One region of the Pseudomonas sp. PS02288 genome, then DNA from elsewhere that is predicted to be linked to it. Evidence: riboswitches for the same ligand, from Rfam matches in the RefSeq annotation. Region 1 holds a riboswitch; each other region holds the start of a gene.
The links. Region 1 has a riboswitch for cobalamin ahead of QMX85_RS10510 (TonB-dependent receptor). Riboswitches for the same ligand answer to the same signal wherever they lie in the genome.
Positions count from the first base shown of each region.

Region 2: it holds a riboswitch for cobalamin, as region 1 does, so the genes downstream of both, btuB (TonB-dependent vitamin B12 receptor) here and QMX85_RS10510 (TonB-dependent receptor) in region 1, are expected to answer to the same signal.
Region 3: it holds a riboswitch for cobalamin, as region 1 does, so the genes downstream of both, cobO (cob(I)yrinic acid a,c-diamide adenosyltransferase) here and QMX85_RS10510 (TonB-dependent receptor) in region 1, are expected to answer to the same signal.

Region 1 covers NZ_JASCPA010000021.1:8,116-11,383, reverse strand. Annotated here, with positions in the region: gene QMX85_RS10520 (type IV pilin protein) at 1-100, opposite strand, end outside; gene QMX85_RS10515 (hypothetical protein) at 486-1,496, shown strand; cobalamin riboswitch at 1,646-1,868, shown strand; gene QMX85_RS10510 (TonB-dependent receptor) at 1,967-3,268, shown strand, end outside.
Region 2 covers NZ_JASCPA010000012.1:83,336-86,603, reverse strand. Annotated here, with positions in the region: gene btuB (TonB-dependent vitamin B12 receptor) at 1-1,170, opposite strand, end outside; cobalamin riboswitch at 1,245-1,476, opposite strand; gene QMX85_RS07655 (metallophosphoesterase) at 1,640-2,470, shown strand; gene QMX85_RS07650 (C40 family peptidase) at 2,497-3,024, opposite strand; gene QMX85_RS07645 (C40 family peptidase) at 3,102-3,268, opposite strand, start outside.
Region 3 covers NZ_JASCPA010000071.1:7,960-11,227, reverse strand. Annotated here, with positions in the region: gene QMX85_RS20950 (iron ABC transporter permease) at 1-52, opposite strand, end outside; gene QMX85_RS20945 (ABC transporter substrate-binding protein) at 49-912, opposite strand; gene cobO (cob(I)yrinic acid a,c-diamide adenosyltransferase) at 954-1,559, opposite strand; cobalamin riboswitch at 1,729-1,944, opposite strand; cobalamin riboswitch at 2,017-2,248, shown strand; gene QMX85_RS20935 (CbtB domain-containing protein) at 2,382-2,567, shown strand; gene QMX85_RS20930 (CbtA family protein) at 2,579-3,268, shown strand, end outside.

The DNA of each region.
Region 1 (3,268 bases):
CGATGACCAGGGTGATCATCACCTCGATCAGGGTAAAGCCCGAGTGCGCGCCACGGCGGACAGCCGCGTGCCGCGCACCGGTTTTCGCGAAGGAGAGGATTGCCCGGGGGCAGCGAGCGGCACCGACAATCCGTGCAGGGTTGGTTAGCAGGTGGTTATTCATAAGCCAATCGACCCCCCTTCCCGGCAAAAGGTTGCCTGGGAATTCGTCTTTGAGAAGTAAGCCGTTATTTTTGCTGAATTAGATTTTTTTCAACGGCGGACGGCGGCTTCAACGAAGCGGCAGGAACGGCCCTGAAGCGGGCTTTTTCGGCAGTATGGCGTCTAGCATGAAGGCACGGGGCCAGCGTCTTGGGAGTTTCCCCGGCGTCTTTTCCTGCCGCTGCCGGCCCAGGTCAAATTTTGTCATTTCATGCGGCTGGCAATGTGCGGGGACTGCTGGCAGATTGTCGGTCGCTGTCAGGCCGTCATCCGATCAGGACTTCATGAGCAATTCCTCCCGCCGCACCTTCTGCTACGCCAGTCTGCTGATTCTGGGCATCGCCCTGATTCTCGTCCTGCCGCTCAAACTGTTGCCGAGCCTGCTCGCCGGGCTGCTGGTATTCGAACTGGTGAACAGCCTGGCGCCGCTGTTGCAACGCCTGTTCGCTGGTCATCTCGGGCGTCTGCTGACGGTCGGGCTGCTCGGCGTCATGGTCGTCGGGGTGCTGACGCTGGCGTTCGCCAGCGCGTTCTCCTTCGCCCTGCTGGAACTGAACAATCCGGGACAGATGCTCGGCAAGCTGATGGGCGTGGTCGACCGCGTGCGCGAGCAGGTGCCCGAGGGGCTGGTGGCCTACCTGCCGGCCAACGTCGACGACGTCCGCCTGACCCTGCACGACTGGCTGCGCCGTCACGTCGGCGAGCTGCAACTGCTCGGCAAGGGCGCGGCGCATCTGTTCGTCACCGTGCTGATCGGCATGATCCTCGGCGCCGTGGTCGCGCTGCAGCGCCTGCCCGATCCGCAGACGCTCAAGCCGCTGGCAGGCGAGCTGCTGGTGCGGGTGACGCGGTTCACCGCGGCGTTCCGCAACATCGTCTTCGCCCAGTTCAAGATTTCCCTGCTCAACACGGCGTTCACCGGGGTCTTCCTGATGGGTGTGCTGCCGCTGTTCGGCATTCACCTGCCGCTGACCAAGACGCTGATCGTGCTGACCTTCGTCGTCGGGCTGCTGCCGGTGATCGGCAACCTGATCTCCAACACCGCGATCTTCATCGTCGGTTTCTCGCTGTCGCTCTGGGTCGCCGTGGGCGCGCTGGCGTACCTGATCCTGATCCACAAGGTCGAGTACTTCCTCAATGCGCGGATCGTCGGCGGGCAGATCAACGCCAAGGCCTGGGAGCTGCTCCTGGCGATGCTGGTGTTCGAGGCCGCCTTCGGCATCGCCGGACTGGTCGCCGCGCCGGTCTATTACGCCTACCTGAAGAGCGAGATGAAGGCCCAGGACTGGGTCTGACAGGCGCCGCTCTAGGGCCCGCAGTTCCTGTAGGTGGTGACGAAGAAGCCGGCCGAAGCCGCTCCGTAGGCTACCCGCGCGACCACATCCCGCCTCCGGGCCGACGCAGCGTCCTTGTTTTCCTCGAGGGCGCCGACTAAGGTGCGCGACGTTTTCATTTCCGCCGAGGTACGCGGGCCACAGGGCCGGCGTTAATCGGGAAGCCGGTGCGCCCCAGTCTTACTGGGCAAACCCGGCGCTGCCCCCGCAACGGTAATCGACCGCGATCCGCCCGGATCGCACTCCGCTCAACGGCCACTGTGCGCATGCATGGGAAGGCGAGCGCGAGCCGCGTCGAGAGCCCGGAGACCGGCCACGGCGGAATGCCACTGGTGTTGCGGAGGGCGACACCATCAGGCGTCGGCCCGCGCACGAAACGGCCCGCGTCTGCCTGCCCTCCTCGAACGTCTCGCCGACCTTGAGGATTTCCCATGACGCTTTCCCGCCTCGCCTTGACCCTGGCCCTGCTGCCGACCCTGCCGGCCCTGGCCGAAACCCCGTCGCAGGACGACGCGCTGAAACTCGACGAACTGCTGGTCACCGCCAATCGCAGCGTCGAGGCGCGCAGCCAGAGCTCCGCCGCCAGCACCGTGTTCACCCGCGCCGACATCGAGCGGCTGCAGGCAAGCGACGTACTGGACCTGCTGCGTCATGCTCCGGGTGTGAGTATCGCGCGCAATGGTGGGCCGGGCAGCCTGTCCGGGCTGTTTATGCGGGGCACGAGCAGCGCTCAGACCTTGGTCCTAGTGGACGGCGTACGCATCTCCAGCGCCTCCAGTGGCACCAGTGCATTGGAGAACCTGAATCTCAACCAGATCGAACGTGTGGAGGTGGTGCGAGGGGGCCGCTCCGCACTGTACGGCGCAGACGCGATTGGGGGCGTGGTGCAGATATTTACCCGTCGAGGAGATGCTGGACTGACCCCACGCCTTCACTTCGGGATTGGCAGCCATGGCACCTTCGAGCGCAGCCTGGGCATCGCGGGCGGAGATGAGGAAACCCGCTTCGACCTCAGTGCATCCCTTGGCGAGACCGTGGGCACTCAGCGAACCGACCTTCCCGGAAGCGATGACAGTGCCTACCGCAACAGGGCATTCAGCCTGAGCCTGTCACATCGTTTCAGCGATACGTTGAACGGAGGTATCAGCCTGCTGCGCCAGAGTGGCCAGAGTGAATACGACAACTCCGATTACCCGACCACCCCGGCGGATACCGATTTTGAGCTTTCCAGCGGTAGCGCATTTCTCGAAGCAGAAATGAACGATCAATGGAGTGGTCGTGTTGAACTAGGGCACGCCGAAGACAGGCAGACCTCTCATGCGTCCTATGGAAACTCGGTCTACAACACCTATCGCGACCAGGCATCCTGGGTGAACCAGTTCGAACTCACCGACGCCCAGCGACTCCAGCTGGGAGCCGATTGGTATGAGGACCGGCTAAACAGCGACAACGCTTTTATCAAGGATTCGCGTTGGAACCACGGCTTCTTTGTTCTGCATCGCATCGAGACCGGCAGCTTCTCTACCGAACTGGGTGCACGCTACGACGATAATCAGGCCTATGGCAGCCATACCAGTTGGAACGGCGCATTCACTTATCATTTAAATCCCGACAACGACCTGATCGCGTCTTATAGCGAAGCATTCCGCGCGCCGACCTTCAACGATCTGTACGACCCCTTTGGCGGGGGCAACCTTGATCTTGATCCTGAAAAGGCACGTAGCTTCGAGCTG
Region 2 (3,268 bases), on a different contig from region 1:
GTTGCCGAACTGCTCGTTGCGGTCGCGGCGCAGGCTGAGCTGCCACTCGTTGCGCCCGAAGCTGGCCAGGTACTGGCCGAACAGCCCGTCGTTGTCGCGCGAATCCTCGCGGAAGGCGGTGGTGCCGTTCACCTCGTCGTGCAGGTGGTCGTAGCCGAGCGTAAGCAACTGGCCGGCGGCGACGCTGAAGTCGTTCTGCCAGCTGAAGCTGTCGCGACGGGTGTCGATGCGCGTGTTGAAGGTGGAGCCGGAGTAGGTGTCGTTCTTGTCCTCGCTGCGGCCGGCCTGCAGGGTCATCAGCCACGGCTCCAGGGGACGATAGCGGGCGCGGACGCCGGCGACCTTCTGCACGCCGTCGGCGTTGGCGCGGGTGCCGGAATCGTAGTCGTTGTGCGAGTTCGACTGCAGCAGGTTGCCGTCCAGCTCCAGGCCGCTGGCGAAGCGATAGCCACCGCTGAAGGTGCCGGCCAGTTCGCGGTAACCGTCCGCGTCGGGCTCGTAGCCGGCCGTGGCGGAGCGCGCGCTGATGCCGTCGGTGGCATTGCTGCTGACGCCCAGGTTGTACCAGCCGTCGCGATCGCCACCGGAAACGCCGGCGCTGCCGCTGTAGCTGTCGTGGGTCCCGTAGCCGGCGGAAAGGAATGGCTTGGCGCCGCCGTTCGCATTGCCCTTGCGGGTGAAAATCTGGATCACCCCGCCGATGGCGTCCGAGCCATACATCCCCGAACGCGGGCCGCGAACCACCTCGATGCGCTCGATCAGCTCGACCGGCAGGTTCTGGAAGGCGGCATCACCGGTGGTCGCCGAGCCGACGCGAATGCCGTCGATCAGCACCAGCACATGGTTGGAGTTGCTGCCGCGCAGGCTGACCGAGGTGCTCTTGCCGGGGCCGCCGTTGTTCACCAAGCTGACGCCGGGCACGCGGCGCAGCAGTTCGGGCACCGAGGTAGCCTGGCTGCGCTCGATCTGCTCGCGGTCGATCACCGTGGTCGCCGCGATGCCCTCCTGCGAGGTGCGCGTGGCGGTGCTGACCTGTTCGTCGAGCAACAGGGGTTGTTCGGCCGCTACGGCCAGGGAAAGCGAGGAAAAGCCCAGCAGCGAAAATGCCGCCGGCCTGAGAAAAGGCGTGCGCTTCAAGGAATGGTCTCCGCCGTGCCACCCGCACGACATAAGCAGGGAAAGGCGGCGGAGAGCTGCGACGCAGCGGCCAGGAAAGGCAGATACGCCCAGCAACGCCCTCCGCGATGCCGTGAACTGCGACAGGCCGGTCTCCGGGCTTGCGAGAGGAACCTTCGGGTTCCGGCGAACGCACCTTCCCATGCAGAGCACAGTGGTTAACGCGGTCGCACGACTCGCCTACCGTTGCGGGGGCAGCGCCGGAATGGTCCTTCTCGGGGTTCGAGGCAGGACGCACCGGCTTCCCTGTTTCACCCCGCCGACGTCGATCGGAGGGGCACCTGAAGCAAGCCGCGAAGGGTAGAGGCTGGGCCGGAACGCGTCAATCGCCGGCATCCGGGAGAACCTGACCGGCATGTTCGGTGACCGGGATTTCGCTTCGGGAGGGACTTTTTCCGCAGCGAACCTATCGAAACCTCTGTTACGTCCCCCGAACGAGGCCAAGGCAGGTACTGTTTCGCCCATGACGACGATCCTACAAATCTCCGACACCCACTTCGGCACCGAGCGGCCTGAGGTGGTGGCCGCACTCGAAGACCACGTGCGCGAACACGGCGCCGACCTGCTGATTCTTTCCGGCGACATCACCCAGCGGGCCCGCCCGGAACAGTTCGCCGCCGCGCAGGCGTTCGTGCAGCGCCTGGAACGCCACGGCATCCCCGACACGCTGGTGATTCCCGGCAACCACGACATCCCGCTGTACAACGTCGTCGAACGTTTCTTAAGGCCGTACGCCAATTACCGGCGACATTTCGGCAGGGAGCTGGAACCGGTGTTCGAGAACGACGAACTGCTGGTGATCGGGCTCAACACCACCGCGCCGCGTCGCCACAAGGATGGCCTGGTGACCGCGGAGCAGGTGCGCCGCGTCTGCCAGCACCTGCGCACCTCGGCGCCCGGCAAGCTGCGCATGGTGGTGGCACACCAGCCGTTCGGCGCGATGGTCAGCAGCGACCTGAGCAACCTGCAGCACGGCGCCTCCCACGCGCTCAGCCGCTGGGCCGAGGCCGGGCTCGACCTGGTGCTGGGCGGGCACATTCACCTGCCCTACGTGCTGCCCCTGAGCAAGCAGTACCCGCAGCTGTCGCGGGAGATCTGGATGGTGCAGGCCGGGACCACGCTCTCGTCGCGGGTGCGCGGGACTTCGCCGAACTCCTTCAACAAGCTGCGCGTCGGCAAGGCCGGTAGCAAACAGGCGTGCGTGGAGCGCTGGGACTGGCTAGATGGCCGCTTTGTCCTCGGCTCGCACTTCGATCTGGAATGGCCGGTGCCCGGCGCCGCACGGCAGGCGTGAGCACGGGCACGGCGTGGAGGGTTGGTTCAGGGGTTGCGTGCGAGGTGATCGCCGTCGAGCACACGCTTGGCGCTCAGGTAGCTGCGCTGCCAGTAGGCATCGGCCAGCCTGTCCAGGCGAACCGTGCCGCCGCTGGACGGCGCATGCACGAAGCGCCCCTCGCCCACGTAGATGCCGGCATGGCTGACGGTGCGTCCGCCACTGGTGGCGAAGAACAGCAGGTCGCCCGGCTGCAACGCCGCGCGTGACACGCTGGGCGCGCGCAGGTTGACCAGTTCTCCGGTGGAGCGCGGCAGCTTGATGCCGGCGGCGTCGCGATAGACGAAGCCGATCAGTCCGCTGCAGTCGAAACCGCTGTCCGGCGTATTGCCACCGTAGCGATAAGGCGTGCCGACGAGGCCGAGCGCGCGGAACAGCACGTCATCCGACGAGGGCGAGAACTGTGCGGAGGGATCGACGAATACCGGCTGGGGAGCCGAGGGCGGCGGGCTGCTGGCGCAGGCACCCAGTAGAGCAGCGACGAATATGAGCGAGAGACGAGCCGGACAGGCCATGACGGGCGATCCTTATCCTGAGTGCGGCTACTCTGCCGACAGCCCGGCCCAGACGCAAGCCCGGGCCACGCAAGGGATCAGGGGCGGTAGCCGCTCTTCGCCAGGGAAGTCTGGGCGACCAGGACGCGCTTGCCTTCCATGAAGCTGGAACGCCAGTAGCGATCGTCGAGGCTGTCGACCCGAACCCCACCGCTGCGGCGGCTGGAGGAATGGATGAACTGGTCGTCGCCGATGTAGATGCCGG
Region 3 (3,268 bases), on a different contig from region 1:
GCGCCAGCGCCGCCAGCAACAACAGGTTGAGGCCCGGAGCGAGGCGCATCATCGCGGCGCTCCGAGGCGGTCGAGCTGGGCGGCGAGGTCTTCCGCGGCGATCACCAGTTGCCAGTCGCTGCAGCCCCAGCGGTTGCCGCCGATGCTGACCACCGGTCTGGCGGCCATCAGTTGCTGCAGGCGCGGGTGCCGCGAATAGGCGGACTTGGCGTAACCGTCGTCGACCAGCAGGTCGGCGGTGACGAACACGTCTGGCGGCCGGGCGATGAGCTCCTCGAGGGCATAGCGGCCCCAGCCGGAGCGGCCGAGGTCGGCCATGTGGTTGCGCACGCCGACCGCCTGGAAGACGTTGTCGACGTAGGTGTTGGCGCCGGCGCTGCCGCCGTTGGCGCGCAGGTAGAGCGCGCTGAACGGGCGCGGATGTTGGCGCAGCCGCGCCAGGCGGGCCTGCACGTCGGCCACCAGCGCGGCGCCGGCCTCCTCGCGACCGATCTGCGCGGCGACGAAGCGGGTGCTGTCGAAAATCTGCTGCCAGGTGGTCGGGTACGGCAGCACCACGGTGCGGATGCCGTGGCGGGCCAGCAGCTCGGCGCGGTTGTGCGTCTGCCAGCGTCGCGAGGCGAGCACGATGTCCGGGTGCAGGGCGATGATTTCCTCGGCGCCGGCATCGTTGGCCGGAAAGCGCCGCGCCCGCTCGGGCATCGACGACACCCGCGCGTCCTGGCTCTTGCGCGACACCGAGAGCAGTTGCTCCGGGGCCGCCAGGCTCAGTGCCAACATGTCCGCGCAGAGGTTGGTCGAGACCACCGTCGGCAACGGGGCCGCGCCGGCCAGCGGCGCGAGCCCGAGCAGCAGCCAGGCCAGCAGGCGCGCCGCCGCATGGGCGCCGCCCGCAGGATGGATACGCGCCATCGCCGCAGACCGACGCACTCGCCGAACCGCCCAGTTGCGCATCAGAAATCGATACCCGCCTGGCCTTTCACGCCGGCGTTGTAGGCGTGTTTGACGTCGCGGATCTCGCTCACCGTGTCGGCCAGCTCGATCAGCTCGGGCTTGGCCGCGCGGCCGGTGATGATCACGCTCTGGCTGGCCGGGCGCGCACGGATGGCGTCGAGCACCATCTCCAGGTCGAGGTAGTTGTACTTGAGCATGTAGGTCAGCTCGTCGAGCAGCACCAGGTTCAGCCGCGGGTCGGCGAGCATGCGCGAGGCGTGGGTCCAGGCCTCGTCGGCGGCGAGCTTGTCGGCGTCCCAGTTCTGCGTGTTCCAGGTGAAGCCGGTGGCCATCGCGTGATACTCCACCAGCGGCGCGTTCTGCCGCAGGTAGGTGACTTCGCCCGAAGCCTGGGTGCCCTTGATGAACTGCACCACGCCGGCCCGATGGCCGTAGCCGAGCGCGCGGTACAGGGTGCCGAAGCCGGAGGTGCTCTTGCCCTTGCCGTTGCCGGTGATCAGCACGACGATGCCGCGCTCCACCTGGGCGCGCTCGATGCCGGCGTCGACCACCTCCTTCTTGCGCTTCATCCGCTCGGCGTGGTTCTGCTTCTTCTGTTCGTCGATCATCGCTGCACACTCCAGGCCCATGCGCCGCCGCGCGGGCGGGCAGGATTCGATGGCACGAACCACGGGCAGGGACGCGATGCGCAGGCATCGCGCGCAGGTGACGAGACTGAGGAAGGCTGCGCGAGGCAGACGACAGCACCGGCAACCACCCACACCCCGGGGTACGTACCTTGTTCTCGAATCAGGCCGGTCTTCTGGCTCGCCTTCATCCGATCACCGCGCCTTCCCGACCGGAGTCAGTGGCATCGTGCGGTTTCGTCAGGCTCTACAGCAGCGGGGGCTGCGCCGGAATGCTCGAAGGGTTTACCCCCGAGGTCACCGGACTTCCCGTTTCAGCCCCTCGCGCGGTCGCGCTCGGGGCACCTGTTCGTTGGCCGGCAGGGTAGCCTTTCGCCGGGGCCGGGGCAATCGCACGAACGCCGGCCCGGTTGACGAGGCACCACCTTCGTGATGAGGTGGCGCGTGTTTTTCAGGTGTCTCGTGTCAACGCCACGAGGTTAAACGGGAAGCCGGTGGGTCCGATCCAGGCGATCGAGCGAGTCCGGCGCTGCCCCCGCAACGGTAAGCGAGCGAAGCCTTCGGCATACCACTGGACCGCGATCCGGGAAGGTGAAGACTTCAGGCCTGTACGCCACGTACAGGCCGCCTCGCCAGCCCGGAGACCGGCCTGGAATCCCTTTGGCAACCCGCGGTGGGCGGGACGCGCCGGAAACAGGCCCGCTTCACCGCGTGTGCGATTGCCGCATTCACGCGCCCCGCCTGCCCGTCTTGCGTCCTTCCACGCGTGCCGATCACTCGACTCATTGGAAGGTCTTCATCATGACAAGCCGCACGCTGCCCTCCAGCACCGCCGTTACGCTCCCCCTCTCGCAACGCCTGACGCTGGCCGTCGGCAGCATCCTGATCGGCGCCGCGCTGATCTACTTCGCCGGGTTCTCGCACATGGAGCTGGTGCACAACGCCGCCCACGACACCCGCCACAGTGCCGCCTTCCCCTGCCACTGAGGAGCGAACCGATGATCAAGCGCATCGCACAGACGGCGGGCTTCTCCGGGCTGCTGGCGGCCATTTTCCTGACCCTGCTGCAGAGCTTTTGGGTCAGCCCGCTGATCCTGAAGGCGGAAACCTACGAAAACGCCGGCGCCAGCGCGCAGGCCGAGCACAGCCACGAAGCCGGCGCAGCGGCCCATGAGCACGGCGGCGAAGCCTGGAGCCCGGAAGACGGCCTGCAGCGCACCCTGTTCACCGGCCTCGGCAACCTGGTCGTGGCGGTCGGTTTTGCCCTGATGCTCGCCGGCCTCTACACCCTGCGCGCACCCGGCAGGACCTGGCAGGGCCTGCTCTGGGGCCTGGGCGGTTTCGCCGTGTTCAACCTGGCGCCGTCCCTCGGCCTGCCGCCGGAAGTGCCGGGCACCGCGGCCGCCGACCTGCTGCTGCGCCAGTACTGGTGGATCGGCACGGCGCTGGCCACCGCGGCCGGTCTGGGGCTGATAGCCTTCGGCCGCAACTGGGCGCTGCGCATCCTTGGTCTGGCGTTACTGCTGGTGCCGCACCTGATCGGCGCGCCGCAGCCGGACGTCCACCAAAGCCTGGCGCCCGAAGCCCTGGCACAGGAGTTCATCTACGCCTCCCTGCTGACCAACGCCCTGTTCTGGGCCGCCCTCGGCCTCGCCAGCGCCTGGTTCTTCAGCCGCGCCAGGCGCAGC